Regions from separate parts of the Janthinobacterium sp. PSPC3-1 genome, predicted to be linked through region 3. Evidence: predicted binding sites of a transcription regulator. Region 3 holds the regulator's gene; each other region holds the start of a gene.
The links. The regulator NrdR, encoded in region 3, represses ribonucleotide reductase genes. The targets are predictions, from matches to a motif close to CACNANATNTNGTG.
Positions count from the first base shown of each region.

Region 1: a site for NrdR is predicted at 774-787, ahead of ACP7B7_RS07115 (ribonucleoside triphosphate reductase). Genes of this name have one in related genera too.
Region 2: a site for NrdR is predicted at 895-908, ahead of ACP7B7_RS18395 (ribonucleoside-diphosphate reductase subunit alpha). Genes of this name have one in related genera too.

Region 1 covers NZ_JAFCTQ010000004.1:211,050-213,315, reverse strand. Annotated here, with positions in the region: gene ubiU (ubiquinone anaerobic biosynthesis protein UbiU) at 1-105, opposite strand, end outside; gene ACP7B7_RS07120 (hypothetical protein) at 267-680, shown strand; gene ACP7B7_RS07115 (ribonucleoside triphosphate reductase) at 803-2,266, shown strand, end outside.
Region 2 covers NZ_JAFCTQ010000017.1:119,545-121,810, reverse strand. Annotated here, with positions in the region: gene ACP7B7_RS18400 (sigma-54 interaction domain-containing protein) at 1-539, shown strand, start outside; gene ACP7B7_RS18395 (ribonucleoside-diphosphate reductase subunit alpha) at 1,186-2,266, shown strand, end outside.
Region 3 covers NZ_JAFCTQ010000029.1:29,202-31,467, reverse strand. Annotated here, with positions in the region: gene pilV (type IV pilus modification protein PilV) at 1-306, opposite strand, end outside; gene nrdR (transcriptional regulator NrdR) at 497-958, opposite strand; gene glyA (serine hydroxymethyltransferase) at 1,088-2,266, opposite strand, start outside.

The sequences.
Region 1 (2,266 bases), on a different contig from region 3:
GGCGCCATTGTCGACCGCCGCTTTCAGGGCCGGCAGGCTGCCGGCCGGGCAGACCAGTTCCAGCGGTCCGGCCACGCGCTGGGCGGTGGAATGTTCAAGCTTCATGATGGGGACTTTCTGTATCGGCTCAGGGTCGAGACTATAGCCCCGCGCCATGTGGGGAGTCCTTGACGCAGGTGAAGGAATGCATGCATCGGCACCCCTCCTTGCGCTGTAGAATGCGGCACTGCCATCGTGCCTAACTCCTATTCATTCCAGCCATCGCCATGACCCGCAAACCCCTGCTGATACTGCTCCTGACCCTGTTCCTGACCGCGCTGCAAGTGCAATGGGCGTCGCCCGTCGAAGGCCATGACATCAACAGCACGCACATGTTTTCGCCCGAGATTCTGGGCGTGTATCCGGGCGTGGTGCTGCTGTTCCTGCTGGCCGTGTTTGCGCGCCGCCAGGTGCCGCTGCTGCGCCAGAGCGCCATCTGCACCGCCATCCTGGCCGCGTACTGGCTGCTGGCCAACTACATCACGTTTGATATCCGCGTGGCCAGCTGGAGCACCTTTTCGCCGGCCGAAATCTGGATCCATGTGCTGCCCGCCTCCGTCATCAGCATCGTCGCCTGCGGCGGCGCATTCTTCGGCACCACGTACATGATCCTGCGCGAAACGCGGTGGGACAAAAAGTGATGGCTGCGCGATTTTCACCTGGATCAAGGTTCCGCCAATCGCTTGCACGCGCCCTTTGACGGCACTACATTTAGTCGATAACCTTCAATAAAACACCGCATGTTGTGGTTATTGGAGGTTTCATGTCAGCTAGCGCACTACCCGTCACAGCGTCGAAAAAACACGGCCAGGTCGACGTCGCCGCATCCATCAACGAGTACCTGGAACGGCGCGACTGGCGGGTCAACGCCAACGCCAACCAGGGCTATTCGCTGGGCGGCCTGATACTCAATGTGTCGGGCAAGGTGATCGCCAACTACTGGCTCGACCAGGTCTATCCGCCGGAAGTGGGCGCGGCCCACCGCGAGGCGGCGCTGCATATCCACGACCTCGACATGCTGGCCGGTTACTGCGCCGGCTGGTCGCTGCGCACCCTGCTGCATGAAGGCCTGAACGGCGTGCCGGGCAAGGTCGAGTCGAGCCCGCCGAAACACATGTCGTCGGCCATCGGCCAGATCGTCAATTTTCTCGGCACCCTGCAGAACGAGTGGGCGGGGGCACAGGCCTTCAGCTCCTTCGACACCTATATGGCGCCATTCATCCGCAAGGATGGCCTGGCCTATGCCGACGTGCTGCAGTATATGCAGGAGCTGATCTACAACCTCAACGTGCCGTCGCGCTGGGGCACGCAAACGCCGTTCACCAACCTGACCTTCGACTGGGTCTGCCCGGAAGATTTGCGCGAGCAGATACCGGTGGTCGCCGGCGTCGAAATGCCGTTTTCCTACGGCGAGCTGCAGCTTGAAATGGACATGATCAACCGCGCGTATATCGAGATCATGATGGCAGGCGACGCCAAGGGCCGCGTGTTCACCTTCCCGATCCCGACCTACAACATCACCGAGGATTTCGACTGGCACAGCGAGAACGCCGAACGCCTGTTCGAGATGACGGCGCGCTATGGCCTGCCCTACTTCCAGAATTTCATCAATTCGGAACTGAAACCGAACATGATCCGTTCCATGTGCTGTCGGCTGCAGCTGGACCTGCGCGAGCTGCTCAAGCGCGGCAATGGCCTGTTCGGTTCGGCCGAGCAGACAGGGTCGCTGGGCGTGGTGACCATCAACTGCGCGCGCCTGGGCTATCTGTGGCGCGGCGACGAAGCGGCCTTGCTGGCCGACCTGGACCGCCTGCTGGAGCTGGGCAAGACCAGCCTGGAAATCAAGCGCGCCACCATCGAGGACCTGATGCAGCAAGGCCTGTTCCCGTACACGAAACGCTATCTGGGCACCCTGCGCAATCACTTTTCCACCCTGGGCGTGAATGGCATCAACGAGATGATCCGCAATTTCAGCGGCAACGAATACGACATCACCAGCAAGGAGGGTCATGCGCTGGCGATCCGCCTGCTCGACCATGTGCGTGCACGCATGATCGCGTTCCAGGAGCAGACGGGCCATATGTACAACCTGGAGGCGACGCCGGCCGAAGGCACGACCTACCGCTTCGCGCGCGAAGACCGCAAGCGCTATCCGGCCATCCTGCAGGCCGGCACGGTGGACAACCCCTACTACACGAATTCCTCGCAGCTGCCGGTCGGCCATACC
Region 2 (2,266 bases), on a different contig from region 3:
CCGGCACCTTTCGCCAGGATCTGTATTACCGCCTGAACGTGATCGAACTGGCCGTGCCGCCCTTGCGCGAGCGGCTGGGCGACTTGCCGGCCTTGTGCGATGCCATCCTGGCCCGCCTGGCGCCACGGCAAGACATGCACCTGGCGCCGGCGGTCCTGGCGGCGCTGGCGCGCCATGCTTTTCCCGGCAATGTGCGCGAACTGGAAAACCTGCTGGAGCGGGCGCTGGCCTTTGCCGATGGCGGCATGATCACGGTCGATGGGCTGGGCTTGCCTGTGGCGGTACCCGCGCCGGCGCCGGTGACGGCCTTGAACGGCGGCTTGCCCGGCCGGCAATTGCCGCTGCCCGGCATGGGGCATGGCGGCGCGCCCATCGTGCCGCTGCAGCTGTTCCTGCTGCAAACCGAGCGCGAGATGATCTTGCAGGCCCTGGCGCAAACGCGCTACCACCGCGCGCGCGCGGCGCGGCAACTGGGCATCAGCGTGCGCCAGCTGCGCTACCGCATGCAAAAATTGCAACTGCGCGAGCCGCCGGGCTGAGCCGAAACAGGCGGCGCCGGGACCGAAGCGGCGCGGTAGATTATAATGCCGGTCCCGGTTTCGCCAGCCGCGGCCGGCGACTGTTCCAGTAGTTGCATTGGCGTAAATAATTGCTGGCATAGCAAGGTCAAACCAGGCTGAAATTGATCTGGATTCATATCGGGAATGGGGCGCGCAGCGGTCCGCAGCGGCCTGCGTTAGTGCTTACTATGCGGGTGCCGGGCCTGTTATCCATGCCCTGAAAAGTCAATTGAATTCGTGCATGAAATCGGAAAAATTAAGCAGGACACAGGCGGGAAAAGTATTGCGCCTGCCATCGATGGGTACTACAATTAGTGCATAAATTAGATGTAGTTACTAAATGTAGTGCCATCACAGATGTTTTCAGCATTAGTGTCAAGCCAGCGCCAACACCATTGCGTGCTCACCTGGCAATCTGACACTGGCGGTTTATCACCCTCAGAGACATGTTTCGCGCCATCCATGGCCGTGAGGGCAGGCTATTTTCATTTGTATCATCTGATGCCTTGAATATGTAGTTTTTAACAATAAATACCGGAAGAAGCCCGGACCATCGGGCGTTCTATTCAACAACACACGCGGCAGCAAAACTGCAGGCTGACTTTAGCTGACAACGGGAGCTTCAATGCAATCACCTCAAGATATTTCCATCCATCCAACGCCAGTACCGCCAGCGCCAGGCGCGGCGCACAGCGTGGCAAGCACCGGCGCGGCCATGGGCGACTATCGCATCATCCGCCGCAACGGCGCGGTGGTGGCATTTGAGCCTTCGAAAATCGCGATCGCCATGACCAAGGCGTTCCTGGCCGTGAACGGCGGCCAGGGCGCCGCTTCCGCCCGCGTGCGCGAACTGGTGGAACAATTGACGGCCGGCGTGGTCGCCGCGCTGGTGCGCCGCCAGCCGGGCGGCGGCACCTTCCATATCGAAGACGTGCAAGACCAGGTGGAACTGTCGCTGATGCGTTCGGGCGAACACGACGTGGCGCGTGCCTACGTGCTGTACCGCGCCAAGCACATGGAGGAGCGCCGCCTGCAGAAGGAAGCCCTGGGTGGTTCCGCGCAAGTGGCCGCACCGCAACTGAACGTGCTCGACAACGGCGTGCGCCGCCCGCTCGACATGCAGCAAGTGCGCGACCTGATCAACGCCGCCTGCGCCGGCCTGGAAAAACACGTCGATGCCGACGCCATCCTGGCTGAAACCGTGAAAAACCTGTACGACGGCGTGCCGGTCGAAGAGCTGCACAAGTCGGCCATCCTGGCAGCGCGCGCGCTGATGGAAAAAGACCCGGCCTACTCGCAAGTGACGGCCCGCATCCTGCTGCACACGGTGCGCAAGGAAGTGTTCGGCAAGGAAGTGCCGCAAGCGGCCGCCGCCGCCGAATACCTGACCTATTTCCCGGCGTATATCGCCAAGGGTATCTCCGCTGAATTGCTGAATCCGGTGCTGGCCAGCTTCGACCTGGAACGTCTGGCCAAAGCCATCGTTGCCGACCGCGACCTGCAATTCGGCTATATCGGCCTGCAAACCCTGTATGACCGCTACTTCCTGCATATCCAGGACGTGCGCATCGAAATGCCGCAGGCGTTCTACATGCGCGTGGCGATGGGCCTGGCCCTGAACGAGTCGGACCGCGAAGCGCGCGCCATCGAGTTCTACAGCCTGCTGTCCTCGTTCGACTTCATGAGCTCGACGCCGACCCTGTTCA
Region 3 (2,266 bases):
GCTGCAGGCGGTGTCGCCGAGACAGGCCGGCGCGCCGCCAGGCTCATCAATTGGCCCCGCCTGGTAGTCGAGGCCCAGATAGGGGTTATCGGCATCGGGCAATTGCAGCTGGGCGCTGTTGGCGCGCATGCGCTCGGCCATGCTGGCCGCCAGTTGCATGGCCGTCGACAGCAGGGCCGATTCATGGCGCGCACGCAGGGACGACAATTGCATCGCGCTGCCGCTCAACAGGCCCACGGCCAGCAGCAACAACGCGACCAGCACTTCAACCAGGGTAGTGCCTTGGGTATGAACAAGATGGCGCATGCATGCCTCCCGCTTGCAGGGAAAGGAAGAGGTGCGGCCAGGATCAGCCAGCCCTGCTACACGATAGGCGTGGCGGCGGGGTCAGGCATGAGACAGCGCAAAGCTATGCGGGAATAGAGAAAAAAAGCGGCTACTGAATTGATCAGGCCGCTTGCTGGAAGAAAACAACTGTGGTGCTTGAACTTGACACTTAAACTTTGCGCGGCTGGCCCACTTCGGCGATCGCGTCCTGGAACTCGGCCAGGTCTTCGAAATTCTTGTAGACGGAGGCAAAGCGGATATAGGCGATCTTGTCAAGGCGCTTGAGTTCCTGCATCACCAGTTCGCCGATATAGCCGGAATCGACTTCGCGCTTGCCGCTGGTCAGCAGCTTTTCTTCGATGGTGGCGATCGCCATGTCCAGCGAGGCGGCCGCGACGGGGCGCTTGCGCAAGGCCAGCATCAGGCTGCCGCGCAACTTATCCGCAGCGAACTCCGTCCGGCTGCCGTTCTTTTTGACCACGGCCGGCATGATCAGTTCAATCCGTTCATAGGTGGTAAAACGCTTGTCGCATTTGCCGCAACGGCGCCGGCGGCGGATGGCGTCGCCTTCCTCGGATACGCGCGTATCGAGGACCTGGGTCTCGTCATGGTGGCAGAATGGACATTTCATGGGCAGCGGCACAGCCTTTTAGTTCAACAAATGGAGCGCGGGCGCCCGGATACACTCAGGGCGCCCGCGGGCACGGCTGGAATGTGTCATCCAGAATCTTACTCTGGAAGACACATACTGGACAAATAATTATGCAGCGTAGACCGGATTGGCATCGGCCAGCACCTTCACGGCCGCTTTCACGCGCTCGATGGTGGCGGCGTCATGCGGGTTGTCCAGCACGTCGGCGATCAGGTTACCCACTTGCACCGCTTCGGCTTCCTTGAAACCGCGCGTCGTCATCGCCGGGCTGCCCAGGCGAATGCCCGAGGTGACGAATGGTTTTTGCGGGTCGTTCGGGATGCCGTTCTTGTTGCAGGTGATGTGCGCGGAACCGAGGATGGCTTCGGCTTCCTTGCCCGTCAGGTTCTTGGCGCGCAGGTCGACCAGCATCACGTGCGATTCGGTGCCACCGGACACGATGCGCAGGCCGCGCGAGATCAGCGTCTTGGCCAGCGCGTCGGCGTTCTTCACGACCTGCTTCTGGTATTCGACAAACTCGGGGCTCAGCGCTTCCTTGAAGGCAACTGCCTTGCCGGCGATCACGTGCATCAGCGGGCCGCCCTGGATGCCGGGGAAGATGGCCGAGTTGATGGCTTTTTCGTGCTCGGCCTTCATCAGGATGATGCCGCCGCGTGGGCCGCGCAGCGACTTGTGCGTGGTCGAGGTGACGAAGTCGGCGAACGGCACCGGGTTCGGGTACAGGCCGGCGGCGATCAGGCCGGCGTAGTGGGCCATGTCGACCATGAAGTAGGCGCCCACTTCTTTCGCCACTTTCGAGAAGCGTTCGAAGTCGATCTTTTTCGAGAACGCCGAGGCGCCGGCGATGATCAGTTTGGGCTTGCGTTCACGGGCCAGGCGTTCCATGGCTTCGTAGTCGATATCTTCCTCGGCCGTCAGGCCGTAGGAGACCACGTCAAACCATTTGCCGGACATGTTCAGCGGCATGCCGTGGGTCAGGTGGCCGCCTTCGGCCAGCGACATGCCCATGATCAGGTCGCCCGGTTTCAGCATGGCGAAAAACACGCCCTGGTTCGCTTGCGAGCCCGAGTTCGGCTGTACGTTGGCCGCTTCGGCGCCGAACAGTTGCTTGACACGGTCGATGGCCAGCTGCTCGGCCACGTCGACGTATTCGCAGCCGCCGTAGTAGCGCTTGCCTGGATAGCCTTCGGCATACTTGTTGGTCAGCTGCGAGCCTTGCGCTTCCATTACGGCTGGCGAGGTGTAGTTCTCGGACGCGATCAGTTCGATATGGTCGTGCTGGCGCGT